DNA from 3 places in the Pseudarthrobacter woesei genome. Region 1 is predicted to be linked to each of the others. Evidence: predicted binding sites of a transcription regulator. Region 1 holds the regulator's gene; each other region holds the start of a gene.
The links. Region 1 encodes HrcA, which represses chaperone genes, less so after heat shock. Its sites were predicted from a motif close to TTNGCACTCGNNNNNNNCGAGTGCNAA; they were not measured.
Positions count from the first base shown of each region.

Region 1 (9,500 bases):
GTGCTTGACCCGGTTTCTCTGGATCTCGTCCCAGACCCCGTAGGCGTTCACGATGTCGCCGACGAGGCGGTGACGGACGACGTCGGACGCGTCCAGGATCGTGAAGTTGACGTCCTCGATGCCCTGCAGGATTTCCTCGACGATCCGGAGCCCGGAGCGCGTCCCGAACGGCAGATCCACCTGGGTGACGTCACCGGTGACCACCATTTTAGAGCCGAAGCCCAGCCGGGTCAGGAACATCTTCATCTGCTCCGGCGTGGTGTTCTGCGCCTCGTCGAGGATGATGAAGGCGTCGTTGAGCGTGCGTCCGCGCATGTAGGCGAGCGGGGCGACCTCGATGGTGCCGGCTGCGATCAGCCGCGGAATGGACTCGGGATCCATCATTTCGTGCAGCGCGTCGTAGAGGGGCCGCAGGTAGGGGTCGATCTTGTCGCTCAGCGTGCCGGGCAGGAACCCGAGCCGCTCCCCCGCCTCGACGGCGGGACGGGTCAGGATGATCCGGCTGACTTCCTTCTGCTGCAGTGCCTGGACGGCCTTGGCCATGGCCAGGTACGTCTTGCCGGTGCCGGCCGGGCCGATCCCGAAGATCACCGTATTGGCGTCGATCGCGTCCACATAGTTCTTCTGGTTCAGCGTCTTCGGGCGGATCGTCTTGCCTCGGCTCGAGAGAATGTTGTGGGTGAGCACGTCGACGGGGTTCTGCAGGGTCTGGCTTCGCAGCAGCGAGACCAGCTGCTTAAGCACGGCGGGGGTCACAACGGTGCCCCTGGCGACGAGCCCGCGCACCTCATTGAGCAGCCGCATGATCCGCGGTACGTCCGCCGACGGCCCGCTGATCGAGAGCTCATTCCCGCGGACATGGAAGTCAACGGCGGGGAACTGGGTCTCGATGAAACGGAGGGCTTCGTCGTGGCTGCCGAGGGACTGGACCATCTGGTCGGAGTTGTCGAACAGGACCACCTCGGTCCGCAGCCCTGGAAGGGAGTGGGGAAATTCTCCTGCGGGGCGCCCTCCGGCGCTGATCCGGGCCTTGCCGTTCGCTGCTTCAGTCATGGTGTTGGCCCGCGGGCCTCTGGTCCCCTCCGGCTCGGAAATGGTCTCTCCCCCTGATCCGGCCCGACGGCGGTGCTCGCCTTCTGGTTCCGGTCTCAGCGGGTCCTTCCATCTTACGCCAGCGCGGCGCGCCGCACGCCGGCGCAGCGGGCGGTGCCGCTGCGCATGCCAGCCGCCGCCGGGCTCCACTGGCTGCCGCCGGCAGACCCCTGTTCCCGGATTTTGGTATCAACTTCGTATCGGCCTCATATCGTTCCCGTTGCAGTTCCACCGCCCGGCCCCAAACCACGGCGCCGCGCCCTGGCGCTGTGCCATGCTGGAAATCGGCCGCCGGCAGGGCGGACGAGCCGCGGCACAGCGGTCTGGCCGGGTCGGCAAGCAGGAGCGGCAAGCAGGAAAGGAACGGGCAATCAGGCAGCGTGGAGTTGAACAAGCAGCAGCAGGCAGGCGGATGCGTTCCCGCGTGCTGTTGCTGGTGCTGCCCGCAGCGCTTGTCCTGTCCGGTTGCATAGCCACTCCCCAGCCCGGCATCAGCAACTCCACCACGCCCTCGGTCCTGAACGGCGCGGCCTCTCCCGGCGCCCCGACCACCAGCGCGCCGCTGGAAACCACCCAGGCCTCCAACAAGGCCCCGGTGTACTGGATCGGCCGCAGCAACGAGAACATGTTCCTGTACCGCGAGTTCCGCGATGTTCCTGAGCAGGACAACCCCGTCACGCGGGCCCTGCGGGTCATGATGTCCCAGAAGCCGCTTGATCCTGACTTCTTCACCCCGTGGCAGAACCCGAAGAAACTGGCCAGCTCCATATCCGGGAAAAACGTGATCACGGTGGATGTCTCGACTGATGCCTTTAACTCCAACGTCGACGCGGCGATGGCCGAGCGGGCCATCCAGCAGCTCGTCTACACCGCGACGGCGGCCGGCGCCAGCGCGGGCCTGATCGACTCCGGCCAGCAGGTCCAGGTCGTCGTGCTCGTGGACGGGCACACCGACTACGTCGCTTTCAACCAGGTCCGGCTCGGCGCGCCGACGTCGCGCAGCGCAGGCCTGGTCGCCCCGGTGTGGATCATTGATCCCCAGGAGGGTACTTCGGTGGCGGACGGCGCCATCAAGGTCTCCGGCCGGAGCACCGTCCCGGGCGGCAAACTCCGCTGGGAAATCCTGCGCATCGACGGAAGCGTCAAGACCACGTACCTGAACGGCACCACGGCCGCCTCCGCGGAGGCCGGCCAGTCCGGCGCCTTCAGCCTGTCGGTGAATCTGGGCCCCGGAAACTACGAGGTCAGGGTTGCCCAGCTTGAGGACGGCAACCCCTCCGAGGACCGGTTCGTCGACACCCGCGGGTTCAGCGTCAAATAGCGTCTGCTGCTACCAGCGGTCCAGGATATCGCTCGCGAGCACGGTCGCCGCGGGACCGGCGGTGGAGGAGCGCAGCACGTGGTGCCCCAGCAGGGCGGTGACCGCGCCGGCAGCGCATAACCGTGTCACTTCCCGCGGGCTGATGCCGCCTTCCGGCCCCACAATCAGCAGCACCTCGAAGGCACCGTTCAGGTCTTCACCCAAGGGCCGGTCGTTGACGCCCTCCTGCCACGTCTCCAGCACCAGCCGCAGGGGACGCACCGCGTCCTCGTGCAGGATGACGGCGAGGTCCGCGGCCGCCACAGCCGCCTGCAGACCGGCGCCGTCGACGAGGGGGCGGACTTCCGGAATCCAGGCACGGCGCGCCTGCTTCGCGGCCGCCGTGACTACGGACTGCCACTTGGCGTGCGCCTTTGCCGCCCGCTCGGCTTTCCAGCGCACGATCGAGCGCTCGGCCTGCCACGGGATCACGGCGTCGATTCCCAGCTCGGTGGCGGTCTCGGCCGCGAGCTCGTCCCGGTCGCCCTTGGCGAGGGCCTGCACAAGGACCAGCCGGATGTCGGGCCGGGACTCGACCGCGAGTTCGGTGCATTCCACCGTCAGCTCACCGGGGGCGACGGCCGTGACCGTCCCCGTCAGGCGCCTGCCGGCGCCGTCGGCAATGTCTACCGTTTCCTCCACCGCGAGCCGCCGGACCGTGACCGCATGGCGGGCCTCGGCGCCGTCGAGGACGAAGGCGGAACCGGGGACCTGCCGGTCAAGGGTTCCCGGGGCAGTGAAGAAGACCGGGTTGCTCACCGCTACAGGTTACCGAGCCGGTCCCGGAGTTTGGCGAAGACGCCGCCGCCGGCGGCGAGCTTGCCTTCCGAGAACTGCTCGCCCCGGAGCTTGGCGAGCTGCCGGAGGAGGTCCTCCTGGGCGGCGTCGAGCCTGGCGGGGGTGTCAACCTGCAGGTGGACCTTGAGGTCCCCGCGGCCGTAGCCGCGCAGGTGGGTGACGCCGAGGCCGCGCAGGGTGATGACCTCGCCGGACTGGGTGCCGGCCTTGACATCGATCTCCTGCTGGCCGTCAAAAGTGTCCAGCCTGAGCTCGGTGCCGAGAGCGGCAGCCGTCATGGGAATGCTGAGGCTCGCGTGCAGGTCGTCGCCGTCGCGGACGTAGGTGGCGTCGTTGTTGACGCGGATCTCCACGTAGAGGTCGCCGGAGGGCCCGCCGGCTGGCCCGGCCTCGCCCTGTGCGGACAGCTGGATGCGGGTGCCGGTGGCAACGCCGGCGGGGACCTTGACCGTGAGGGAACGGCGGCTGCGGATGCGGCCCTGCCCGTTGCACTCGTTGCAGGGATCCTTGATGACGGTGCCGAAGCCTCCACAGCTGCCGCAGGGGGCCGCGGTCATGACCTGGCCGAGGATGGAGCGCACGGCGCGCTGGACCTGGCCGCTGCCGCCGCAGATGTCGCAGCGCTCCGGGTGGCTGCCTTCGCGGCAGCAGGAGCCTTCACAGGTGGGGCAGGTGACGGCCGTGTCGACTTCAAGCTTCCTGTTGACGCCGAACACCGCGTCGCGGAGCTCGATCCGGACGCTGATCAGGGCGTCCTGGCCGCGGCGGATCCGGGACGCCGGGCCGGCCTGGCCGCCGGCACCGAAGAAGGTGTCGAAGATGTCCTGGAAAGCGAACCCCTGGCCCGAGTAGCTGCCGCCGCCGAAGCCGTTGTCGGTGCCGTTCTCGTTGCCCGTGGTGTCATAGATCCGGCGTTTCTGCGGATCGGAGAGCACCTCGTAGGCATGGGTGACTGCCTTGAAACGGTCCGAGGCGTCCTCCCCCGGGTTCACATCCGGGTGGAGGTTCCGTGCCAGCTTGCGGTAAGCCTTCTTGATCTCTTCCCCCGTTGCTTCGCGGGAGACTCCAAGAACGTCGTAATGGCTGCTCAAAGTTCGTATCTCTTCCTGGTTGTACTTACCTGTTAGGGGCAAGAAGTCTGGTATCGGCCCGTCAGGGACCGAGAATCCTTGAAAGGTAGCGGGCCACCGCGCGGACGGCGGCCATGGTGGTGGGATAGTCCATCCGGGTGGGGCCCAGCACACCGACCTTGGCGGTGGCATCAGGGCCGTAGCCCGTCGCGACCACCGATGCCTCCGCGAGACCGACATACGGGTTCTCCCGGCCGATGCTCACTGTCACGCCGCGCGGGTCCTCCGCCATATCGCTGAGCAGGCGGAGCATGACAACCTGCTCCTCGAGGGCCTCCAGCACGGGACCGATGCTCAGTGGGAAGTCCACGTTGGACCTGGCCAGATTGGCCGTCCCGGCCATGACCATACGCTCTTCGCGGCTGCTGACGGCCAGGGCTTCCAGCCCGCGGGCCAGCGCCCGGGCCGCGCTGCGCCGTACGGGCGGGCAACCGGCGATGACGGAGTCCAGCGACTGCGGGAGCAGGTTCAACGGGGTACCGGAGAGGCTGCCCAGGAACCGGGTCCGCAGCTCCGCGAGGGCCTCGTCCGGAAGGTCCTGCCCGACGTCGATCACGCGCTGCTCCACCTTTCCGGTGTCAGCGATCAGGACCGCCAGCACCTTCCGTGGGGCGAGCAGGACGAATTCGATGTGCCGGATCCTGGCCCGGCTGAGGTGCGGGTACTGCACGACGGCGACCTGGTTGGTCAGCTGGGCGAGGAGCCGCACGGTCCGGTCCAGGACGTCGTCGAGGTCCTCGGATCCTTCCAGCAGCGCCTGGATGGCCCGACGTTCGGCCGGGGAGAGCGGCTTGACGGCCGAAATCTGGTCCACGAAGAGCCGGTAGCCCTTGTCCGTGGGGATCCGTCCTGCGCTCGTGTGCGGGGCCGTGATGAGGCCCTCGTCCTCCAGTGCCGCCATGTCGTTGCGGATGGTGGCGCTGGACACACCCAGGTGGTGCCTTTCCACGAGCGCCTTGGATCCGACGGGTTCACGCGAATGGACGTAGTCCTCGACGATGGCGCGCAGCACTTCGAGTTTGCGCGGTTCACTCACACTGCACCTCCATTCGACGGTCCTGCGTTCACTGCCAGCCGGGGCAACCGGCCGGCACTCCGTACTCCGGGCCGGCCCGGGCCGGCCCGGGGTTAGCACTCGACATGCCTTAGTGCTAACCAGTCTAATATGAGTCGCCGCGTTGTTAGCATTGGATTCGCTCCTGGCGTTGTTCCCGGGGCTCGTGTTTTCGGGCACAGTCCGCCGTATCATTCCGAGCGCAAGGCAGTGTGTAGCAGATGTCGTACCAGAACTGGGGCCCCCAGGACCTGTCCGCCCCCGCCAAAACGGAACTGCCCGAGGTGCCGGTGGAGCGCGGCATGGTACTCGAGGACGTGCAGTCCGGCTGGGTCGGCGCCGTCACGCGCATGGAGAAGTCCGGCGGAATGTTTGTTGTGGCGCTTGAGGACCGGCGGGGCAGGTCACGGTCCTTCCGGCTCGGCTTCGGATTCCTGCTGGAAGGCCAACCGATCCGGCTGATGCCGCCGGTGCCGCGGCCCGCCGAGGCACCGGCGGGGGGCGCGCGCACGGCGTCCGGTTCGGTCCGGGTGGCGGGCCAGCGGGCCCAGGTCGCCAAGGCCAGCCGTATCTGGGTGGAAGGCAAGCATGACGCCGAACTCGTCGAAAAGGTCTGGGGCGACGATCTCCGGGTGGAGGGCATCGTCGTCGAGCCGCTGCACGGAATTGACGACCTCGCGGGCGCCGTGGCGGCCTTCCGGCCTGGCCCGGGCCGCCGTCTCGGGGTGCTCGTGGACCACCTCGTGCCTGATTCCAAGGAATCACGGATTGCCGGTGCCGTCATGGCCTCGCCCGGGGCAAAGGGCAATGTCCTGATCGTCGGCCACCCCTATGTGGACGTCTGGCAGGCTATCCGGCCCGCCGTCCTGGGCATCGGGCAGTGGCCCGTGATCCCGCGCGGCGTTGACTGGAAGACCGGCATCCTGAGGGCGTTCGGCTGGCCGCACAGCACCCCGGAGGATATCGGCCTGGGCTGGCAGAAGCTCCTCGGCGCTGTCCGCAGCTACGCCGATCTGGAGCCGTCCCTGCTGGGCCGGGTCGAAGAGGTCATCGACTTCCTCACCGTGCCCTGATGTTTCTGCACCCGCGATCACTGCCGGGCATCACCGTCCGCGGGCCCTGATCTTCGTTTAGCCGTCCGAGCAAGTATTCTTGGAACGGCGGCTGCGCTTCCGGCGCGGCCCTCGCACTTCCAGGCTCCAAGGCATCACCGCAATCCGAAGGAAAAAACCGTGGCAGATAACGCACGCGAACAGCCGGGCAACCAGGCCGGCCATGGCCAACCCCCGTACCAAGGCGTTGCCGCAAATGCGCTGCCGCTGACGGCAAACGAGGACCGGCAGTGGGCCACCCTGGCGCACTTTGGCGGCATCTTAGGGTGCGTTCCGTCGTTGCTGGTCTACCTGATTTTCAAGGACCGCGGCCCGTTCACGGCACAGGAGTCCAAGGAAGCCCTCAACTTCACGCTGCCCCCCACGATTGCTGCCGTGCTGTGCAACCTGCTGGTTTTTGTCCCGGTGGTGGGCAACATCTTCGCCGTCCTGGCCACGGTCATCTGGATTGCCGTGACGTGCTTCTCGGTCGCGGCCGGCATCCACGTCAACCGCGGCCAGCCGCACCGCTACGAATTCAACCTGCGCTGGATCAAGTAGGGCATCTGGCCTCGGCCTGTCTGGCCGGCCGGTGTCCGGCCTGTGGCCCGTGGGGCCGGAACGTGCCGTCGTCAGTCGGGCAGGATGCGGCGGACCACGGCGTCGGCGAGCAGCCGTCCCTTAAGGGTCAGCACCAGGCGGCCTTTGAAGGCCGCCGACGGATCCACGAGGCCGTCGGCAATGAGTCCGGCCACCGCGTGCCGCCCGGTGTCCCCCAGTCCGCCTAGGCTGGGGATCTCCAGGCCGGAGTTCAGCCGGGCTTCGAGCATAACGCGTTCCACGTTTCGGGTCTCGGAATCAAGCGTTTCCCGCCCTGCGGCGGGCGAGAGTCCGGAACCCAGCCGGTTCGCGTAGGCGGTGGGGTGCTTGACGTTCCACCAGCGGACGCCACCCACATGTGAGTGCGCCCCCGGACCAATCCCCCACCAGTCATCCCCGCGCCAGTAGGCGAGGTTGTGGCGGCAGGCCTGCTCCGGGGTGCGGGACCAGTTGCTGACCTCGTACCAGGCAAGCCCGGCCGCCGAAATGAGTGCATCGGCCAGTTCGTACTTCGCGGCGTGGTCATCGTCGTCGATACCCGGAACTTCGCCGCGGCGGATCTGGGCGGCGAGCTTGGTGCCGTCCTCGACGATCAGGGCGTAGGCGCTGATGTGGTCCGGGCCATAGGACAGTGCTGTTTCCAGCGAGTAGCGCCAGTCCTCCAGCGACTCCCCCGGCGTGCCGTAAATCAGGTCGAGGCTGACGGCGAGGCCGGCGTCGCGGGCCCACTGCACCACCTGGGGCACCCGGCTGGGGGTGTGGGTGCGGTCCAGGACCTTCAGGACGTGCGGGACCGCGGACTGCATGCCGAAGGAGACGCGGGTGAATCCGGCGTCGGCGAGCAGCTGCAGGGATTCGGGCGTAACGGAGTCCGGGTTTGCTTCCGTGCTGACCTCGGCTTCGGGCTCCAGGCCCCAGGCCGCGATCGCGGCGGTGAGGATGCGCGCCAGGTCCTCCGCCGGGAGCAGCGTGGGTGTCCCGCCGCCGAAGAAGACCGTGCTGAGCGGGCGTGCCGGCAGGCCGCTGTTCTTAAGCGCAGCGGCGGCGAAGTGGATCTCTGCGACGGCGGTGCCGGCGTAGGCGTCCTGGGAGGCCCCGCCGCCGAGCTCCGTGGCGGTGTAGGTGTTGAAGTCGCAGTAGCCGCAGCGGACGGCGCAGAACGGGATGTGGACGTACAGCCCGAAGGCGCGGTCCGCGGCACCGTCCAGCGCCTGGCCTGGCAGCAGCCCGTCCGGTGGTGCCGGGTCGCCCAGCGGGAGTGCGCTAGGCACGGGCCGGTCCCGCCAGCGTGGGGTCAGTCATCACGAGCACCGCTACTTCTTGGCCTTGTCCTTGGACTCGTCCGTGGTGAGCGCGGCGATGAAGGCTTCCTGCGGGACCTCGACACGGCCCACCATCTTCATGCGCTTCTTGCCTTCCTTTTGCTTCTCCAGCAGTTTGCGCTTCCTGGTGATGTCACCGCCGTAGCACTTGGCGAGGACGTCCTTGCGGATGGCGCGGATGCTTTCCCGGGCGATGATCCGGGAGCCGATGGCAGCCTGGATGGGCACCTCGAACTGCTGCCGCGGAATCAGTTCACGCAGCTTGCCCGTCATCATGACGCCGTAGGCGTAGGCCTTGTCACGGTGCGTGATGGCGGAGAAGGCATCCACCTGCTCGCCCTGGAGCATGATGTCCACCTTGACCAGGTCGGCCACCTGTTCGCCGTCGGCCTTCCAGTCCAGCGAACCATAGCCGCGGGTCTTGGACTTGAGGATGTCGAAGAAGTCGAAGACGATTTCGGCCAGCGGCAGGCGGTACCGGATTTCCACCCGGTCCTCGGAGAGGTAGTCCATGCCGCCCATCACGCCGCGCCGGCTCTGGCACAGCTCCATGATGGCGCCGACAAACTCATTCGGCGCAAGGATGGTGGCGGAAACCATCGGTTCGCGGACTTCGGCGATCTTGCCGCTGGGGTACTCGCTGGGGTTCGTGACGTGGATGACCTTCTTGTCTTCCAGCGTCACCTCGTATTCCACGTTGGGGGCAGTGGAGATCAGGTCCAGGTTGTATTCGCGTTCGAGCCGCTCGCGGGTGATTTCCAGGTGCAGCAGCCCCAGGAATCCCACCCGGAAACCGAAGCCCAGCGCCGCGGACGTCTCAGGCTCATAGACCAGCGCGGCATCGTTGAGCATCAGTTTCTCCAGTGCATCGCGGAGCACCGGATAGTCCGTGCCGTCCAGCGGATACAGGCCGGAGAAGACCATGGGCTTGGCGTCAGCATAGCCGGGGAGGGACTCGGTGGCAGGCTTGGCCAGGTTGGTGACGGTGTCGCCCACCTTGGACAGGCGGACGTCCTTGACGCCGGTGATGAGGTAGCCCACTTCGCCGACGCC
Region 1 covers NZ_JBVAYU010000008.1:88,740-98,239, reverse strand. Annotated here, with positions in the region: gene ACZYZE_RS12920 (PhoH family protein) at 1-1,053, opposite strand, end outside; gene ACZYZE_RS12915 (GerMN domain-containing protein) at 1,505-2,413, shown strand; gene ACZYZE_RS12910 (16S rRNA (uracil(1498)-N(3))-methyltransferase) at 2,423-3,211, opposite strand; gene dnaJ (molecular chaperone DnaJ) at 3,214-4,341, opposite strand; gene hrcA (heat-inducible transcriptional repressor HrcA) at 4,403-5,416, opposite strand; gene ACZYZE_RS12895 (DUF3097 domain-containing protein) at 5,656-6,507, shown strand; gene ACZYZE_RS12890 (DUF4870 domain-containing protein) at 6,667-7,086, shown strand; gene hemW (radical SAM family heme chaperone HemW) at 7,158-8,396, opposite strand; gene lepA (translation elongation factor 4) at 8,439-9,500, opposite strand, start outside.

Region 2 (9,841 bases), on a different contig from region 1:
TTGTGGAGTGCTGAGACCCTAGTTGTTCAGCGCCGCCCACAGGTTCAGCGAGGCGGCGAAGACGATCCACGACAGGTAGGGCAGCATCAGCATCCCCGCCGTCCGGCTGACCGGCCCGAAGTGCAGCACAGTGATGGTCACCGCGACGGCCAGGGCGAGGATGATCACGAGCCCCAGCCACAGCGCCGCTGAACCCAATACCGGGTACAGCCCGAAGAAGGCCGGGGTCCACAGCAGGTTCAGGACCAGCTGCACCGCATAGGCGGCGAGGGCCGCCCGCGACGCTTCGGTCCGGCGGCGCCAGACCAGCCAGGCGGCCACCGCCATTGCTAGGTAGAGGAGCGTCCAGACCGGTCCGAAAACCCAGTTCGGCGGCGTCCACGGCGCCTTGTCCGCGGCGGCGTACCAGCCGTTGACGTTGTTGGCGGTGGCAAGTCCGCCCAGGCCGGCCACGACGGCTGAGGCCGCGACGAACACCAGCAGCCCCAGCAGCTGGGAACCGGTTCCGCGCTTTCCGTTCGTGTGTCCCGGGCGTCCGGATCGGGCGGCCAGTGATTGCTGATCAGGGGGCATGCTTCCAGCGTAGCGGCTCCGTTCCGGGCCGGAGCATGGGGCGTGGCGGATAGACTTGAGCCTGCATGTTCGCATGCCGCCGACGCTCGTACCGCAATGATTGGATACCGCACCCTTGCGTGAATTCACTGCCCGCTTTGCCTCTGCCGAAGAGATCGCCAACTGGGATGCCCACGTCACCGCGAACCCCAATGGCGGCAATCTCCTGCAATCCGAGGCCTTCGCCGAGGTCAAACGGCACTTCGGCTGGAAGCCCCTTCACCTCGTGTATGAGACGGCCGAGTACACGAGCTACAACCTGGTACTGGAGAAGTCCTTCCCGCTCCTGGGCAAGCTCTGGTACCTGATCAAAGGCCCGGATGTGGCCTCCGTCGAGGACATCCCGGGCATCGCCGCGGCCAACGCCGAGTTCGTGAAGCGCGCTGGTCTTGGCGTGTTCGCCATCAAGATCGAGCCGGACATCGTGCTGACGGCGGAAGCCAGGCGTGTGATCGAAGGCGCAGGTCTGGTCAAGACCCATAACCTGCAGCCCAACGACTCGACGGCGCTGCTGGACATCTCCCCGGAAGAGAACCAGCTGCTGCGCAACCTGCACTCCCGCGGCCGCAATGCCGTCCGCCGGGCCATCCGCGAAGGGGTGGAGGTGCACAATGTGGAGCCTACCGAGGAGAACTTCCGCGCCATGTACGCGCTGATGACCACCACGGTGGAAGCCAAGTCCCAGGTCCGCGTGCGCGAATACGAGTACTACCGCCAGTTCTGGACCAACTTCATCAACCGGGGCCAGGGCCGGCTGCTGTTCGTCTACGAGGACGGTGTGCCGTCGGTGGGCGCCTTCGTCATCAACTACGGCAGCAAGGGCACGTACAAGGACGGCGGCTCCCTGCAGAGGCGCAGCCAGTATGGCGATTCCCACCTCGTGCAGTGGACGGCCATCAACCAGCTCAAGGAGCTGGGCTGCAACGAATACGATTTCTGCGGCACGCCCCCGAGCGGCCAGCTCAAGGACACGTCCAACCCGTTCCACGGGTTGGGCCTGTTCAAGACCAGTTTCAGCAAGACCGTCACGGACTTCGTCGGCTGCTACGACCAGGTGCTGAGCCCGCTGAAGTACAAGGCCTGGATGGCTGCGGGGGAGCGCATCGCGCGCCAGCTGTACACCCGCCGCACGGGCCAACAGTTCTACTAAACCGGCTGCAACGGATATTGAAGAGGCCGGAATGACCAAAGAACCCGACGGACGGCGCAGGCCGCCCACGGACGGACTGCCCAAGACCGAACCGATGTCGCCCATGGAGGTGCGCCAGAACGCCGCCGCCAAGCGGATGCTGCGCCGGTTGGTCCAGGGCGAGAACCCGCCGACGGCCCCCATGAGCATCGTGGACCGGCTCGCCGGCAGCCCCTATGCGAACCCGATGATCCAGGTGGGCGGCGTAGACACTTCGGCCCGCAAGACGATCGACTTTGCGCTGCACCTGGCCGAGTCGATGTTCCGGTACGGCGCCGGAGCCCTCGAAGTAGAGACCAGCATCATCGCCATCACGGCGGCCCTGGGACTCAAGAACATCGAAGTGGACATCACCAACCAGTCGGTGGCCATCAACTTTGCGCCGAGGGACCAGACGCCCATCACGCTGCTGCGTGTCGTGCGGTCCTGGACCAACAACTACGCGGGCCTGGCCAAGGTGCACCAGCTGGTCACGGACATCGTCGCCGGCGGGGTGGGACGCGAGGAGGCGGTGCGCCGGCTCGAAGAAATCACCCACAGTGCCAAGCCGTTCCCGCGCTGGATGGTCACGGTGGCGTTCGGGGTGTTCTCGGCCGTCTTCGTCGGGGTCCTGGGCGGCGGCCCGGGCGCGTCAGCCGTCGCATTCCTCTCCAACCTGCTGGTCAGCCTGCTGGCCCGAAAGCTGGCGCGCTGGCGCACACCGGACTTCTTCGTCACCGCCTCGTGTTCGTTCCTGGTCACCTTCATCGCCCTGCTCCTATGGCGTTTCGGCGGCCTGGTAGGGATCCAGATACCTCCCGCCATCGTGGTGGTCGGCGGGATCCTGCTGCTGCTCCCGACCGGCAGGCTCGTGTCCTCGGTGCAGGATGCAATCAACGGCTTCCCCGTCACAGCGGCAGGCCGGTTCCTGTCCACGATGCTGACGTTCGGTGCGCTGGTCGCGGGCATCGCCATCGGATTTGTCGTAGGGGACATGACCGGCATGGAGCCCATCGATGTCACGGAAACATTCCCGCCGGCGTATCCGTTATGGGCGGTGATCATCATGATCGCCATCGCCGTGCTGATGATCGGCATCACGGAACAGACCAGCTGGACGCTGCTGCTGCCGACCGCGGCCGTGGGCGTGGTGGGCTATCTGGTGCTGATCGGCGGAGACGCCCTCGGCATCGGGGCGCGCTTTTCGCCCGCCCTCGCCGCCGTCGTCATCGGCCTGCTGGCCCGTGTGGTGGCGCTCCGGATGGGCGCCCCGCAGCTGGTCGTGGCGGTCCCCGCGGCGCTGATCCTGCTGCCTGGCCTCACTATATTCCGGTCCATGTATGTATTGACGATCGAGGAATCCGAAATCCTGATGGGCGCCGGCGGGATGCTCAACGCCGGGGCGATCGTGCTGGGCGTCGCGGCCGGCATCGTGCTCGGCGACACCCTCGCGCGGCCACTCACCCGGAGCCTGGCCAGCAATGAACGACGCCGGGCGCGGCGCCGTTAAAGGGCATTTTCGTTAGTTCTCCGGGGGTCCAGTTCCAAGGGGTGGGATGGCCGGGCTCAGGGACATGCCCCGCGCCGGGGCCGGCGGGTGGACATAGTCCGGTTGTGCCCGGTCCCGGCTGCGAAGAATGAGCATGTCCCCGCGCAGCCCGGCTCCACGCCGCCGGACCCACCCAATGCCCACCGGACCGGCCCCACGCGCCCATGCCGTGACGGTCCTTCCCGGTTGCTTCGGCACCCGGGGCCAAACATGCCCGGGAATCCGGGCTTTGCCCGGGCCGGCAGGCGGCCGGGCGGCGGGCAACCGGGAAGGAGCGTCCGCTGGCTGCCTGCGCCCGACCACGTACACGAAAATCTCCACCGGACCGGACCGGACATGCCCCGCGCTGCGGCCGGCGCGGGGACATATTCCGGTTATGCCCTAGCCCGGGTGCGAGGAATGGACATGTCCTCCCGGCACAAATAGGTCTTGGCCCGTCTAACCCCCCGACGAATTGGCGAAAATGACCGCTAGCGCCGGTCTGCCGCGGCGGCGAGGCTGCCGGGAGGCCCCGCCGGATGGGCCAGGTCCTGCTGTTAGATCTTGCCGATCGGGAGTTGCTTCTCGGCCTGGAAATCGTCCTCGACCCGTCCGGTCGCCCAGTAGCCGGACAGCGAGACCTGCCCGCGGTCGAGTCCCCGCTGCCTATAGAAGACGTCCCGGAGGCTCTTCATATAGCCGCGTTCGCCGTGGGCGAAGACCTGGACCCGGCCCTGGGGCCAGTCCGCGTCCCGCACGGCATTGATGAGCAGTTCGCCGGCGCCGGCGGGAACACCGGCACGCTTCAGCCAGTGCAGCTTGACGCCGGCGGGGGCCGCGATCGGCTGGAGGTCGGCGTCGCCGTCCACCTCCAGGAAGGCCAGGCCGCGGGCATCCGCAGGCAGGGATTCGATCGCGGCGCCGATGGCCGGCAGCGCGGACTCGTCGCCCGCGAACAGGTGCCAGTCCGCCGCCGGGTCCGGGTTGTAGCCGCCGCCCGGCCCGGTGAAAATCAGGGCGTCGCCGGGCTGCGCCGAGGCCGCCCAGGGCCCTGCGAGGCCTTCGTCGCCGTGGATCACGAAGTCGATGGCGAGCTCTCCGGCGGCCGGGTCAACCCAGCGGACGGTGTAGGTCCGGGTGTGCGGCCACTGATCGCGCGGCATCGATTCCCGGACTTCCCAGAGGTCCAGGGGGTCCGGGTAGTCGATCCCGGCCTGCGGGAACACAATTTTGACGTACCGGTCCACGAAGTCGTTGTTGACGTAGCCGGCAAAGCCCGGGCCGCCCGCCACGATCCGCACCATGTGCGGTGAGAGCTGTTCGCGGCGCAGGACCGTGAGGTTAGTTTGCGGTCGCGATTTCCGGGTGGACGAGGTGGCGGCGGGGACTGAGGTCATGGGGCTAAGCCTAGCCAAGACGCCTGAGGGAGGCCGGACCGTGAAGCCCCTTTACGGACGCGGCGGCAGCGTCCAGTCCACCGTGCCGCCGCCCCGCGCCTGGAGCAGGGCATTGGCGCGGCTGAAGGGCCGGGAGCCGAAGAATCCGCGCGAGGCCGACAGCGGGCTGGGGTGGGCGCTGGCGATCACCGGGGCAGACCCCAGCAACGGTGTGACGGATTCCGCATCCTTACCCCAGAGGATCACAACGAGGGGAGCCGGTGCGCCCTCGGCGGTGCGGCGGTTCACGACGGCGGTAATCGCCGTCGTCGTGATGGCCTCCCAGCCCCGGTTCCGGTGCGAGCCTGCCGTCCCGGCGCGGACGCTGAGGACCCTGTTCAGGAGCAGGACGCCCTGCGCCGCCCAGCTGCCAAGGTCTCCGTGCACCCGCGGCGGCAGGCCGAGGTCGGCGTCGAGCTCCTTGTAGATATTGGCGAGGCTGCGCGGGATGGGGCGGGTTGCGCCGTCCACCGCGAAGGACAGCCCGACGGCGTGGCCCGGCGTCGGGTAGGGGTCCTGACCTACGATCAGGACCCGGACGCCCGCCAGCGGCTGCCGGAACGCGCGCAGCACGTTCGACGGCGAAGGCAACACCGTGTGCCCCTCGTCGACTTCAGCGGCGAGGAAGGTCAGAACGTCGCGCAGCCGGCCCTCGACCGGAGCCAGCGCGTGCGCCCAATCGGGGGACATCAGCTCAGCGAGGGGCAGCCGAGCGAGCTCGGCGAAGCCCACGGCCTCGGCCGCTGGCGGCTCCAGCTCGAACAGCGCATCGGGGTCTTGGGCCTCGGAATCAAACACGGATCTATTCTCGCAGGGCCCCAAATGACAAGGCTGTTATTCGCCCGTAGCATGGGGGAAGACCTTTTTTCGGATCCAGCCAGGGAGTGTGTCGTGGCCGAACAAGCGCAAGAGCACCTTTCCGCGGCGGAGTCAGCTGCCGCCGGGACCGGCAATGAGTCGCCGCTGAGCATCCGGGACCAGCAAATGCTGGCTTTGGAGCGGCAGTGGTGGAAGTACGCCGGGGCCAAGGAACAGGCCATCCGGGAGCTCTTTGACCTGTCCGCCACGCACTACTACCAATTCCTCAACGCGCTGATCGATAGCGAGGATGCGCTGGCGCACGATCCCATGCTGGTCAAGAGACTGCGTAGACTACGTACGTCACGCCAGCGCGCGCGCACTGCCCGACGCTTGGGTGCAGACGCGTAAAACCACGGACGGATGCGCAGATTCCTGCGCTGTACACCCGTTCTGGCAACTTCGTAAGAAATCAGCAAGGACGTCGTTTTCACTATGACCAAATATGCTCGGGATGAATTTGATCGGGTCCCGGAGACCTCCGCACGCCAGGGTGTCCACCGGACCGTGGCCGAATCCCGCCGCCGCAGCCTCGGACCCATCCTGGCCGTCGGCGCCGCAGCCTTGGCCATTGGCCTCGTCGCCTTCCTGATCCTGCCGAAGCTCGGATTCACCTCCGCCGGAAACACCTCGGCCGTCTCGGACGAACAGGGCGGCAGCAGCGCAGTTGCAGCGCCCGCCTCCGCAGCTCCCAGCGCCGCCCCCTCCAGTGCCGCGCCGAGCGAGGCCCCGTCCGCGTCGCCGTCGGCTACGCCCAAGGCGACCGCCGCCGTCGACAAGACCCAGCCGGTCGCGATCTACAACGGCACCGCCACCGCCGGGCTCGCCGGCCGAGTGGGCGGAACAGTCACCACCGCAGGCTGGGTGGTTGGCCCAACGGGCAACTGGGCCGGGGTCCGCCAGCAGACGTCCGTGATCTTCTACAGCGGCGCCGCCCAGAAGGGCAACGCCGAGGCGCTGGGCTCACTGCTCGGCATCCAGACCATGATGGAGTCGGCCGAGTTCAAGATGCCGCTCGTCGTCGTGCTGGGGCCCGGCTTCCAATAGCCCGTTCCGGTTACGCCCGAATAACTATTGGGAGCCGACCCGGTCCCGGGCCTGCAGTCCGGGAGGCTGGTGTGGGTACAGTATTTGCGGACTTCGTATCGCATTCTGCGGCGCACATTGTGGTGGGCCGTTCGCCAGCAAACTGAAAGTGTGGACACCATGGCATTGGGAACCGTCAAATGGTTCAACGCCGAAAAGGGCTACGGCTTCATCACCGTGGACAGTTCCGGGGCAGACGTCTTCGTGCACTGGTCGGCCATTGCCGGGGAGGGCTTCCGTGCCCTGGACGAGGGCCAGCGCGTCGAGCTTGAAGTCGGCGAGGGCGAGAAGGGCCCGCAGGCCGAAAGCGTCCGGCCCGCCCCGTGACACTCCCCGCCGCAACGCACGGCCCGCACGGCTCAGCGGACACTGACGGACTGGAATCCGGTCCGCCGGTGTCCCCCCGGCGCCGGGCGGGTGCACTCCGGCCGGGCCGGGCCGTGGCGGCGGCGGTTGCAGCCCTGGCATTGACCGCGTGCGGGCCGACCGGCGGTGCCCGGGTGGAGAAGGCCGACGCCAGCGGGGACGGCACCCTAAGGATCGGCCTCATCCTGGACAACACCGGCAAACAGGGCTTCCTCAACGCACCCCAGGTGGCCGCCGCGAAACTCGCCATTAAGGAGATCAACGCGGCAGGCGGCCACAAGGGCAAGCCGGTGGAGCTGCTCCCCGAGACGATCAGCGAGGACACCGCGGCCCAGGCCAAGGCGCTCGTCGCGGCCAAAGCGGACGCCGTGATCGGCCCGACAGACTCCAGCCGCGCGCCCGGCGCCATCGATGTGCTCTCCAACGCCAGGATCGCCATGATTTCCCCTGCCAACACGGCCAGCGGACTCAGCAGCTACAAGAGCAACGGCTACTACTTCCGCACCTCGGCCGCCGACATCGCGCAGGGTTCCGTACTCGTCAAGCTCGCCAAGGACGGCGGCGCGGCAACAGTCGCCGTCGTGTATGAGGAAGGCAGTTACGGCAAGGACGTATCCAACGCCGTCGCAGCAGCAGCCAAGGCGGCCGGACTCGGTCCCCTGACGGTCGCTGCATTCGCGCCGGGCCAGGCCCAGCAGGCGGCTGCCGCAGCGAAAGCGGCGGGACCAGACGCCGTCGTCCTGGTCTCCCGCGACGGTGCGCAGGGCGCCATCGCCGAGCTGAACAACGTCGGCCTGGCCGGCAGGAAACTCATCCTCAGCGACGGTGCCGTCAACCAGTACGGCTCCGGCCTCGGCTCCCGGGCGCTCGACGGCGCGCGGGGTGTCCTTCCGGGGATCTTTGCGTCCGCGCACTTCCAGGCCGAGCTGGTGTCCGTTGACCCCGGCCTGAGGGACATGACCTTCGCCGCAGAAACGTACGACGCCGTGAACCTGGCCGTGATCGCGGCCGCCGCGGCCGAGGACGACGCCGGCACGTCCATCGCAGCCAGGCTGATCGCCGTCTCCGGCGGCAAGGCACAGCCGGCCGGCGGAGCCGAGGCCTCCGGAGAGGCCGCGGTGTGCAGGAGCTACAAGGAATGCCTGGATGCGCTCCGCGCGGGCAAACGCCCGGACTACGACGGCGAATCCGGACGGATCAACTTCGATTCCAACGGCGACGTCACCTCCGCCCAGTATGTTGTCTACAGTTTCGGCGCGGACAACAAGGCCACTATGAGCGGGAGCGAAACGGCGAGCAGCGGCGGGAGTTAATCGCCCGTAGCGAATTGCGTCCCGGCGGAGCGCCGGTACGGCGCCGATACCGGGCCGCCCGGCACGCCCACTGCTTGCACTCTCCCCGGGGGAGTGCTAATTATTGAATTAGCACTCCCGCGTATTGACTGCTAAAACGACGCCCGGTTTAACCGGCCGCGAAGTGAAGCAGCCGGTCCGGGGGCGAGAGAAATACCTGGTTGTGGTGAGATCCCCGACCCGGTGGCGTACAGAGGCTGCCGGGGAAGGATCGTCCGTCGCGGGCACCGCAGCAAAGGTCCATTCTTAACGACTGTCCCGAAAGGACTACTGCCGTTATGGCCAAGATCATTGCATTTGATGAAGAGGCACGCCGCGGCCTCGAGCGGGGCCTGAACATCCTCGCCGACGCCGTCAAGGTCACCCTCGGCCCGCGTGGACGCAACGTCGTCCTCGAAAAGAAGTGGGGCGCCCCTACGATCACCAACGATGGTGTTTCCATCGCCAAGGAGATCGAGCTGGACGATCCTTACGAGAAGATCGGCGCCGAGCTGGTCAAGGAAGTTGCCAAGAAGACGGACGACGTCGCCGGCGACGGAACCACCACCGCTACCGTGCTGGCACAGGCCCTGGTCAAGGAAGGCCTGCGCAACGTCGCGGCCGGCGCTGATCCCCTGTCCCTCAAGCGCGGCATCGAAAAGGCTGTTGAAGCCGTCACCCGCGAACTCCTGGCATCCGCCAAGGAAATCGAAACCAAGGAAGAGATCGCCGCTACGGCTTCCATCTCTGCCGGTGACAACGAAATTGGCGCCCTGATTGCCGAAGCCCTGGATAAGGTCGGCAAGGAAGGCGTCATCACCGTCGAGGAGTCGAACACCTTCGGCCTCGAGCTGGAGCTCACCGAAGGCATGCGCTTCGACAAGGGCTACATCTCCGCGTACTTCGTCACGGACGCAGAGCGTCAGGAAACGGTCCTCGAGGATCCGTACATCCTGATCGTCAACTCGAAGATCTCCAACGTCAAGGAACTGGTTGCTGTCCTCGAAAAGGTCATGCAGTCTTCCAAGCCGCTGCTGATCATCGCCGAAGACATCGAGGGCGAGGCCCTGGCCACCCTGATCGTCAACAAGATCCGTGGCACCTTCAAGTCCGTCGCCGTCAAGGCTCCGGGCTTCGGCGACCGCCGCAAGGCGCAGCTCGCCGACATCGCCATCCTCACCGGTGGCCAGGTCATCTCCGAGGAAGTCGGCCTCAAGCTTGAGACCGCCGGCCTCGAACTCCTGGGACGCGCCCGCAAGGTCGTTGTCACCAAGGACGAGACCACCATCGTCGAGGGTGCGGGTGACGCTGACCAGATCGCCGGACGCGTTTCCCAGATCCGCGCCGAGATCGAGAACTCCGATTCGGATTACGACCGCGAGAAGCTGCAGGAACGCCTGGCCAAGCTGGCCGGCGGCGTTGCAGTCATCAAGGCCGGTGCCGCAACCGAGGTTGA
Region 2 covers NZ_JBVAYU010000004.1:54,122-63,962, forward strand. Annotated here, with positions in the region: gene ACZYZE_RS07690 (L-serine ammonia-lyase) at 1-14, shown strand, start outside; gene ACZYZE_RS07695 (TspO/MBR family protein) at 19-573, opposite strand; gene ACZYZE_RS07700 (lipid II:glycine glycyltransferase FemX) at 689-1,762, shown strand; gene ACZYZE_RS07705 (threonine/serine exporter family protein) at 1,794-3,290, shown strand; gene ACZYZE_RS07710 (siderophore-interacting protein) at 3,866-4,705, opposite strand; gene ACZYZE_RS07715 (uracil-DNA glycosylase) at 4,757-5,542, opposite strand; gene ACZYZE_RS07720 (DUF3263 domain-containing protein) at 5,636-5,953, shown strand; gene ACZYZE_RS07725 (LytR C-terminal domain-containing protein) at 6,038-6,649, shown strand; gene ACZYZE_RS07730 (cold-shock protein) at 6,809-7,015, shown strand; gene ACZYZE_RS07735 (ABC transporter substrate-binding protein) at 7,084-8,367, shown strand; gene groL (chaperonin GroEL) at 8,685-9,841, shown strand, end outside.
Region 2: groL (chaperonin GroEL) is a predicted target of HrcA. The motif match lies at 8,476-8,502, and genes of this name have one in related genera.

Region 3 (9,841 bases), on a different contig from region 1:
GCCAGCGGCTTTCGGGGAGAATCACCCGGGTGCCCGCCAGGACACCGAGGATGACCACCACGACGGCGGGCAGCAGCCGCTTGAGCAGGTGTAGCCAGTGGCTCACGAGTCGCAGGGGCCTGCCGCTCTCCACCTTGCGGGTGAAGCTGAGCGTCATCAGAAAAGCTGAAACAAGAAGGAAAATGTCGACGCCGCCCGAGACCCGGCCGAGCCACACATGGTAGGTGACCACCATGAGCACGGCAAGGGCACGGAGGCCCTGCACCTCGGGCCGGTAGTTGGATTTTGGGCTCGTCGGAGAACCCGCCGCCGCTGCCGGCAGGCTGGCTATGGTTCGCTCGTTCGACACTCGAGACCCTTCAGGCCGGATTCCAAAGCATCAATGTTACCGATCCGTAACTTGTCTGGCCAATCGCAAGGGCTGGCGAGCCGGGCTGCGCCGGGGTATCCGCCGGCCCGGCGGCTACGCTGTAACGAGTCGAAGGAGGCCGCATCGTGATCGCGCAGCTGCGAATTTGTGTGCCGGAGAAGTTGTCCCCCGCTGTGGTCGACTGCTGCTCCGGGGAGATCGGCGTCGCCGAAATCGCGCGCCATACCGGTGCTTCCATTGTTCCGCCGGGGGATGTAATCCAGGTCCTGCTCGCACGCGAATCCGTTGAACGGCTGGTGGAGAAACTCCATGCCCTGAACGTCCAGGAAGTCGGCTCGATCTCGGTCACCATGCCCGAACTGGTGCTCTCGGACCGGGCGGACCAGGCTGTGGCAGCCGCCCCCGGCGAAGGTGCCGATGCCGTGATCTGGGACGAGGTGACCCGGCAGGCAGGGGACGACTCGCGGCTCACCTGGAGTTACCTGGCGTTCCTTGTCCTCGCGACCCAGTTGGCGGCCATCGGCATCGTCACGGATTCGACCATCGCCATTGTCGGGGCAATGGCGGTGGGGCCGGAGTTCGGCCCCCTTGCGGCCTTGGCGGTGGCACTCGTGCGGCGGCAGTGGAAGCTCGGACGCGGTGCGGCGCTGGCGCTCGGCGTCGGCTTCCCCGTGGCCATGCTCGCGGCCGCCCTCACGGCCTGGCTGTCCGTGCCGCTCGGTCTCTTTCCCGCCGACGTGCTCGACCGGGGATCCGCCGTCGATTTCATCTATCATCCGGGACCCTATTCGCTGATCGTTGCCGTGCTGGCCGGGATCGCCGGAATGCTGTCCGTGATCAGCCGCCGGTCCGCAGCCCTGGTGGGCGTGTTCATTTCCGTGACGACCGTCCCGGCCGCCGGCTTCGTGGCTGTGGCGCTGGTCCTGGGCGAGTACCAGAAGGCGGCCGGATCGGTCCTCCAGCTGGGGCTGAATCTCGTGGGAATCGTGGTGGCTGCTGTTGCCGTGCTGATCTTCTACCGGCTGATTACCAGGCGGCTTCCGGGGGACGCCGCGCTGCGGCTCCGGCAGAAGGCCCTGCGCTCCGGGCGCTGACGCCAGCCTCCTGTCACGGGAAGAGGGGCCGGACCAGCTCATGCTGGTCCGGCCCCTCTTCTATGGTGCCGGTGAAGCTGCGGCGCCGGTGCGGGCGCCGCCGTCGAACCTTAGTGCTGGTGGCCCGCGTGCTGGCCTTCATCGGCAGGCTTCTCGACCACGAGGGTTTCTGTGGTGAGAACGAGGGCTGCGATGGAGGCAGCGTTGCGGAGGGCCGCCCGCGTCACCTTCACCGGGTCGATGACGCCGGCAGCGATCAGGTCTTCGTATTCGCCGGTCTTGGCGTTGAAGCCCTGGTTGTCGGCGGATTCGGCAACCTTGGCGACGACGACATAGCCGTCGAAGCCGGCGTTCTGGGCGATCCAGCGCAGCGGCTGGGTCAGTGCCCGGCGGACGATGCCGACAGCTGCCGCCGCGTCACCTTCGAGGGCCTTCACTGCCGGGTCCTCGTCGAGCGCCTTGAGGGCGTGGATGAGGGCGGCGCCGCCGCCGGCCACGATGCCTTCTTCAAGGGCAGCGCGGGTCGAGGAGACAGCATCTTCGATGCGGTGCTTCTTTTCCTTCAGCTCCACCTCGGTGGCTGCGCCGACCTTGATCACGCCGATGCCGCCGGCCAGCTTGGCCAGGCGTTCCTGCAGCTTTTCCTTGTCCCAATCGGAATCCGTGCGGGTCAGCTCGGCGCGCAGCTGGGAAACCCGGGCTGCGACGTCCTCGGCCGAACCGGCGCCGTCGACGATGGTGGTGTTGTCCTTCGTGACGGTGATGCGCCGGGCGGTGCCCAGCACCTCGAGGCCAACGGTGTCCAGGCTGAGGCCCAGTTCCGCAGAGACAACCTGTGCGCCCGTGAGGGTGGCGATGTCCTGCAGCATGGCCTTGCGGCGGTCGCCGAAGCCCGGTGCCTTGACGGCAACGACGTTCAGGGTGCCGCGGATGCGGTTGACGATGAGCGTGGAGAGAGCCTCGCCGTCGACGTCCTCGGCAATGATGAACAGCGGCTTGGAGCTCTGCAGCGCCTTTTCCAGCAGCGGCAGGAAGTCCTGGACCGAAGAGATCTTGCCCTGGTTGATCAGGATCAGGGCGTCTTCGAGGACTGCTTCCTGGCGTTCCGCGTCGGTGACGAAGTACGGGGACAGGTAGCCCTTGTCGAACTGCATGCCCTCGGTGAGGACCAGTTCGGTCTGCGTGGTGGAGGATTCCTCGATGGTGATCACACCATCCTTGCCGACCTTGCCGAAGGCCTCGGCCAGGAGCTCGCCGATCTCGTCGCTCTGTGCGGAGATAGAGGCGACGTTGGCTACCTGGGTGCCTCCGACCGGACGGGCATTTTCCAGCAGGCGGGCTGCGACGGCCTCAACAGAGACCTCGATGCCGCGCTTGATCTCGCCGGGGGCAGCGCCCGCCGCAACGTTGCGGAGGCCTTCCTTGACGAGGGCCTGGGCCAGCACGGTGGCGGTGGTGGTGCCGTCACCGGCAACATCGTTGGTCTTGGTGGCGACCTCCTTGGCAAGCTGCGCGCCAAGGTTTTCGTACGGGTCATCCAGCTCGACTTCACGGGCGATGGTGACACCATCGTTAGTGATCGTGGGGGCGCCCCACTTCTTGTCCAGCACGACGTTGCGGCCGCGCGGGCCAAGGGTCACCTTGACGGTGTTGGCGAGCTTATCGATGCCGGCTTCAAGCGACCGGCGGGCAGCGTCGTTAAACGCGAGCTGCTTTGCCATGGTTTTGTCCTTTCAAAGACAGAACCCCGCGCAACTGATCCATCAACGAGGGATCGGCTGCGCGGGGGTCCAAGAGAGTTACTTTACGACGATCGCCAGAACGTCGCGGGCGGACAGCACGAGGTACTCGGTACCGCCGGTCTTGACTTCAGTTCCGCCGTACTTGGAGTAGATGACAACGTCGCCGACGGCAACATCGATCGGGACGCGGTTGCCGTTGTCGTCAAAGCGGCCGGGGCCTACTGCAACAACTTCGCCTTCCTGCGGCTTTTCCTGCGCGGAGTCCGGGATAACCAGGCCGGAAGCCGTGGTCTGCTCGGCTTCGAGCGGGCGGACAACAATACGATCCTCAAGAGGCTTAATAGAGACCGACAAGGACCTCTCCTATTCGTCAGCAAATTCGTGGACTGTGAAGCTGTGCTGCCATGGCGTACAGACCGTCGTCGCGGTGCCGGCAGCATACCTGGCTGACAGAGCTTCAGGTGTTAGCACCCTCCTAGGGAGAGTGCTAATGACGACTCTATGTAAGTAGTTAGCACTCGGTCAAGGCGAGTGCCAGAAGTTCGTTCCGGGTGAACGCCGGCGAGGCCCGGAATCTGCCCGGGACGGGTCCCCGGCTACCGTTCGCCGAGGTCGTCGAAGTCCACGTCTTCGCCGTCTTCTTCGCCCGCATCCCGGCCAGATTCGCTGCGGTGGCGGTACAGCACCACGCCACCCGCGGCGGCCAGGACAACGCCGGTGATGAGGAAGATGATGCCGCCCGCCCGGGCGGCGGCGTAGGTCTCCCGGATGTTGCGAGCCTCGTCGGTGGCGTCCGTGACGTCCTTGCCGCCGACGGAGTAGATGGTCGCGTTGAAGGAGTCCAGGAAGAAGATGATGACCAGGAGCGCCACACAGACCACCGCCATGACGCTTCCAGCGATCAGCGCCGGCCGGGCGTATCGGACAAGCCCCTGGCGGCTGCGCTGGTCCTCATCGGCGTACTGTACGGCGGCATCGTCGTCGGTGGAGCCGTCATTCCTGCTGCTGTCTTGCGTGCCGCTGTCATCCATGCCGTCCAGCCTATCGGGCGCGCCGGGCGGACGGAGCCTGAACCGTGTCTGCTCTAGGCTTGATCGCATGGCTGACGCAACGCAGGACCAGATCGCACCGCTCCTCAATCCCGAGGGTTGGGAGCTCCTGGCGTCGCTGGGGCCGTACCGGGAGGACGAGGCTTTCCGGCTGAATGCTTCGCTACGGAAGGCCGGCCACTCCCCCGAGCTGGTCTCCGCCGTCCTCACCCAGTCCCGGCTCCGGACCAGGGCCGAGGCCAAGTTCGGCGAGTTCGCCCGGCAGATGATCTTCACCCAGGCCGGACTGGAGCAGGCAACCCGGCTCACCGTCGCGGCCCGGCACGCCCAGCGGTTCGTGGAGGCTGGCATCACCCGTGTCGCGGACCTTGGCTGCGGCCTGGGCGCCGACGCGATGGCCCTGGCGTCCCTGGATGTCCAGGTGACCGCGGTGGAGATGGATGAGACCACCGCCGCCTGCGCCACGATGAACCTGATCCCGTTCCGGAACGCCACGGTGGTCCACGCGGACGCCACCACCGTGTCCCTCGACGGCGTCGACGGCGTCTGGCTGGACCCGGCCCGCCGCACCACCTCCACCTCCGGCACCAAACGGCTCTGGGACCCGGAAGACTTCTCCCCGCCGCTGTCCTTTGTCGAGTCCCTGGCCGGCGCCGGACTCGCCGTGGGCGTGAAGATGGGCCCCGGCATGCCGCACGACTCGGTGACCAAAGACTGCGAAGCCCAGTGGGTCTCGGTGGGCGGGGACGTCACCGAGGTGTCGCTGTGGTTCAACGCGGTCCGGCGCCCCGGAATCAGACGTGCCGCCCTCCTGCTGGGCTCCGAGGGCGCGGCAGAACTCACCAGCGCCGAGGACTTCGACGGCGGCCCGGTGGCCCCCGTGGGTCCGGTCGAGGGCTACCTCTATGAGCCGGACGGCGCCGTCATCCGCGCCGGACTGGTGGCCGACGTCGCCCTCCAGCTGGGCGGGCACCTCGTGGACGAGCACATCGCCTACATCTGCGCCCCGGAACTGCGGGACACCCCGTTTGCCCGGGCCTACCGGGTCCTGGAGGTGATGCCGTACAACGTCAAGGCGCTCAAGTCATGGGTCAAGGACCACGGCATCGGCGTGCTGGACATCAAAAAACGCGGCACCTCGGTCACGCCGGAGGAACTGCGCAAGCAGTTGCTGCCGGGCGGCAAGACCGGCGGTGGCAAGGCCACAGGAAAGAATGCCGCCAGGAAAACGGCCACCCTGGTCCTCACCAGGATCGGCGAGGAGCGTGTGGCCATTTCGGTGGAGCCGGTCTGACTCCGGGTCTGACTCCGGCCCGGTATGCTGCGCCCGGCCTACTGCGCCCGCATGAACTCCTCGGCGGCCCGGACCTGCTCTTCGCCGGGCCGGATGCCGGTGTAGAGCACAAACTGTTCCAGGGCCTGGATGGTGGCCACCTCGGCGCCCGTAATGACGGTCTTGCCGGCGGCGCGGCCGGCCTTGATGAGCGGCGTTTCGGCCGGCAGCGCGACGACGTCGAACACCACCGTCGCGGCGTCCACCACCTCCTGCGGGAACGACAGGGAGTCGGCATTGGGGCCGCCCGTTGTACTCCCTGCCATACTCCCTGCCATACCGATAGGGGTGACATTAATGATCATGTCGGCGGCCCCGGCGCCGGATGAATCGACGTCGGCGCGCCAGGCGAAACCGTAGAGCCCGGCGAGCGCACGTCCCGCCTCCTCGTTGCGGGCGATCACCGTAACGTCGGTGAATCCGGCGTCCCGCAGCGCTGCCGCGGTGGCCTTGGCCATGCCGCCGGCGCCTTTCAACAGCACGGAGTATGAGGCCGGCACGGCATGGCGCTGCAGTAACTGCTCGATCGCCGTGTAGTCGGTGTTGTAGGCCGTGAGCCGGCCGGCGTCGTTGACGATCGTGTTGACCGAGTCGATGGCCTTCGCGGAGGGGTCCATCACGTCGACGAGGGCAATGACGGCTTCCTTATATGGCATCGAGACCGCGCAGCCGCGGATTCCAAGGCCCCGCACGCCGGCGATCGCCTGGGCGAGGTCCGTCGGGGCAAAGGCCTTGTAGATCCAGTTCAGTCCGAGCTGTTCATACAGATAGTTGTGGAAGCGCGTCCCGTTGTTACTCGGCCGGGCCGACAGGGAGATGCACAGGGTCATGTCTTTATTCAGGATGGGCACCCCTCCATTAAACGACAGACCGCACTATACGGCGGCGCGGCTTGGCACCCGCTGGGCGACCGCCCGGCGCCGCCGGCCTCAGCCGCAGCCGGAACCCGGGTGCTGGCGTCCGACGGCGACGGGCAGCTTTCCGGGGGCCGTCGCCTGGCCGGCGAGCACTGCCGCCAGGGCATCGAACGCTCCCTGGCTGCGGCCGTACAGGGCGATTCTGGCCGGGGCGGCCGAGTCTGCCAGCGGCCACGGCGCGTCGAGTGCAACCGCCACGTCTGCCGCCGCTGTTTCCGGCCCTGCCGGCTTCCCGCCGAAACCGATCAGAGAAACGAGCGGGCCGTCGCCGATGCTGATGCCGGCGTCCCTGGCCGCTGCGGTGAAGCGCGAACGGTCCTCCTCGGAGCCTCCCGTCACACGAACGCTCGCGGGGACCATACGCCCGCGGCACGGCCCTGACAGCACGGTAATCGCGGCCTCGGAGACCCTTTGCGAGAGTTCGGTGCCGGTCCCCGGTGCCGTTCCCGCCGGGGTCCCGGTGCGGCCACGCCAGATCATCATGGTGACCACCCGGCGTGCTGCCTCGGCCAGCCGCTCCGGCGGCAGGCCACCAGCCTTGACCGCGGCGACGATTGCGCCGTGGGCCACGGCCACGTCTGCCGGCATCAGCAGCAGGTCGGCGCCGGCGGCCAGCGCCAGCGGTGCGGCCGAGTCGTTGGGGAACTGCTCCCGGACCGCCCCCATGTTGAGCGCATCCGTCACGGCCACGCCGTCGAACCCCATCCGGCGCAGCTCCGCATAGGCCGCCTTGGACAGGGATGCGGGCACCCCGGGTTCCAGGGCCGGAACGGCGATGTGTCCGGTCATGACCATCGGCAGGCCGGCGTCGATGGCCGCCTGGAAGGGTAACAGGTCCCTGGTCCGGAGCTGCTCCAGGGAAGCGCCCTGGACGGGGAGGTCCGTGTGGGAATCGACGCTCACCGAGCCGTGGCCGGGAAAGTGCTTCGCGGCGGGCAGCAGCCCGGACTCCAGCATCCCCTTCGAGAACGCGACGCCGAAGTCCGCCGCTGTGTCGGCGTTGCCGGACATGGACCGGGCGCCGATGGTCGGGTCGGCGGGTCCCATGGTGATGTCCGCAGCGGGGGCGAAGTTGGTGTTGAAGCCGACGGCCGCCAGTTCCGAGGCCATCGCCTGGCCGGCATCGGACGCGAGCGGGGCGCTTCCGGCAGCGCCATAGCTCATCGGGGCAGGCCACTCGGTCAGCGGGGCGCGCAGCCGGGCAACCACCCCGCCTTCCTGGTCGACGCCGATCAGTCCGGGCCAGCCGCGGCCGTCCGCCCGCGCCGCCGCCTGGAGCCGGCCGGTGACGCCGCGCATGGCGCCGGTGTCCACCTGGCCGGCGGGGGTTCCCGGGACATTGTCGGCCATGATGATGGAGCCCGCCAGGTGCAGCCGCTCCACGCTTGCGGCGTGGGCTTCATGGTCCTGGCCGGCGTAGAACGGCAGCAGGACCTGCCCGGCCCGCTGCTCAGGGCTCATCGCGGCGACGGCCCTGCGTGCGGCGTCCGCGTCCTGTTGCTGCGGCCCCCAGCCAAGCGGTCTGGTTCCGGCCCGGAGCGCAGATTCCGGGGAGCCGCCCGGCGGCTGAGACGGCGGCTGAGACGGCCCGGCCGGGTGCAGACGCGGGCTCGTTGTGCCGGCCTGCCCGGGGGCCACGGGGCCGGCGGAGCGGTCCGTGGCGGGAGGCGCCGAGCAGGAGGAAATCCCGAGGGCCAGCCCCAGGACCGCGCCTAGGACTGCTGCGGTCGGAGTCCTTTTGTGAACACTTTCACGTGTTCTCTGCAACCTGGCCACCGTCTCGATGCTACCCCTGCACTAGACTTGCACCACCGTTGCCCTGCCAACTGTCCGGCGACTCCGCCTGTGACGTTGCCGGCCGGAGTGGCGGAAACGGACAGCAGAACAGTGAAGGGACCACATGAAGATTGATTTCGCTTCATCCAGGCAATCAACTCTTGGTGTGGAATGGGAACTAGCCCTCGTCGACGCGGAAACCGGTGAGCTGGCCTCCGTCGCCAAGGAAGTACTCCGCGGCGTGGCCGCCCGGCATCCCGAGCTGAACGAGGATGACGAGCACCCCCACATCAAGCAGGAACTGCTGCTGAACACGGTGGAGCTCGTCACCGGAATCTGCACCACCGTGGCCGAGGCGAAAGCGGACCTGAGCAGTTCCCTCGCCGCGGTCCGGGATGTCACCGATCCCATGGGCGTCGAAATCTTCTGCGCCGGAAGCCACCCCTTCAGCCCGCCCCAGCTCCAGCCCGTGACGGACAAGGCACGCTACGCGAAGCTCATTGACCGTACCCAGTGGTGGGGCCGCCAGATGGTCATCTACGGCGTCCATGTGCACGTCGGCCTCGACAGCCGGGACAAGGTCCTCCCCGTCCTAGACGGCCTGGTCAACTATTTCCCGCAGTTCCAGGCGCTCTCCGCCTCCAGCCCGTTCTGGGGCGGCGAGGACACCGGCTACGCCTCGCACCGTGCCCTCATGTTCCAGCAGCTGCCCACCGCCGGGCTGCCCTTCCAGTTCTCCAGCTGGGAAGACTTCGAGTCCTACGCCCAGGACATGTTCACCACCGGCGTGATCGACTCGCTCTCCGAAATACGCTGGGACATCCGGCCTGTCCCCCATTTCGGCACCATCGAGATGCGCATCTGCGACGGCCTGGCCACCTTGGAGGAAGTCGGAGCCATCGCCGCCCTGACCCAGTGCCTCGTCGACGAGTTCTCTACGACGCTGGACAACGGCGGCACCATACCCACCATGCCGCCCTGGCATGTGCAGGAGAACAAGTGGCGTGCGGCCCGCTACGGCCTGGACGCCATCATCATCCTCGACGCTGAAGGCAACGAGCAACTCGTCACGGACCACATCCGCGAGACGGTCGCGCGGCTTGAACCCGTCGCCGTGAAACTGGGGTGCACAGCCGAGTTGGCCGATGTCCTGAAGATTATCGAGCGCGGCGCCGGCTACCAGCGGCAGCGCCGCGTGGCGGCAGAGCACGGCGGCGACCTGCGCGCCGTCGTTCTGGACCTGGTCAAGCAGATGCGCAAGGGCTCCGAAGCTTAACTGGGGGAACGGGACCTGCGCCGCGCGCCCATCCAACTCGCAGCAGGGGCCGTTTTCAGCCCTCACAACGGCCGCAACTGCCAGCTACTTTGGGCCCGGCAGCCCGCGTCGCGGGATGGCCTCAGGCGGAGATGGACGTGACCGGCATCGACGAATCCGGCGCGAAGCCGGTGCCGCTCGGCGCAATACCGGCCATCACCAGCTGGGCGCCGAGGGCCGCCACCATGGCGCCGTTGTCGGTGCACAGCCCCGGCGGGGGAACGGTCAGCCGGATCCCGGCGGCG
Region 3 covers NZ_JBVAYU010000002.1:83,397-93,237, forward strand. Annotated here, with positions in the region: gene ACZYZE_RS03405 (acyltransferase family protein) at 1-331, opposite strand, end outside; gene ACZYZE_RS03410 (DUF389 domain-containing protein) at 496-1,464, shown strand; gene groL (chaperonin GroEL) at 1,575-3,185, opposite strand; gene groES (co-chaperone GroES) at 3,264-3,560, opposite strand; gene ACZYZE_RS03425 (hypothetical protein) at 3,803-4,237, opposite strand; gene ACZYZE_RS03430 (THUMP-like domain-containing protein) at 4,305-5,549, shown strand; gene ACZYZE_RS03435 (shikimate 5-dehydrogenase) at 5,588-6,439, opposite strand; gene ACZYZE_RS03440 (glycoside hydrolase family 3 protein) at 6,518-7,966, opposite strand; gene ACZYZE_RS03445 (glutamate--cysteine ligase) at 8,406-9,557, shown strand; gene tsaD (tRNA (adenosine(37)-N6)-threonylcarbamoyltransferase complex transferase subunit TsaD) at 9,679-9,841, opposite strand, start outside.
Region 3: groES (co-chaperone GroES) is a predicted target of HrcA. The motif match lies at 3,718-3,744, and genes of this name have one in related genera.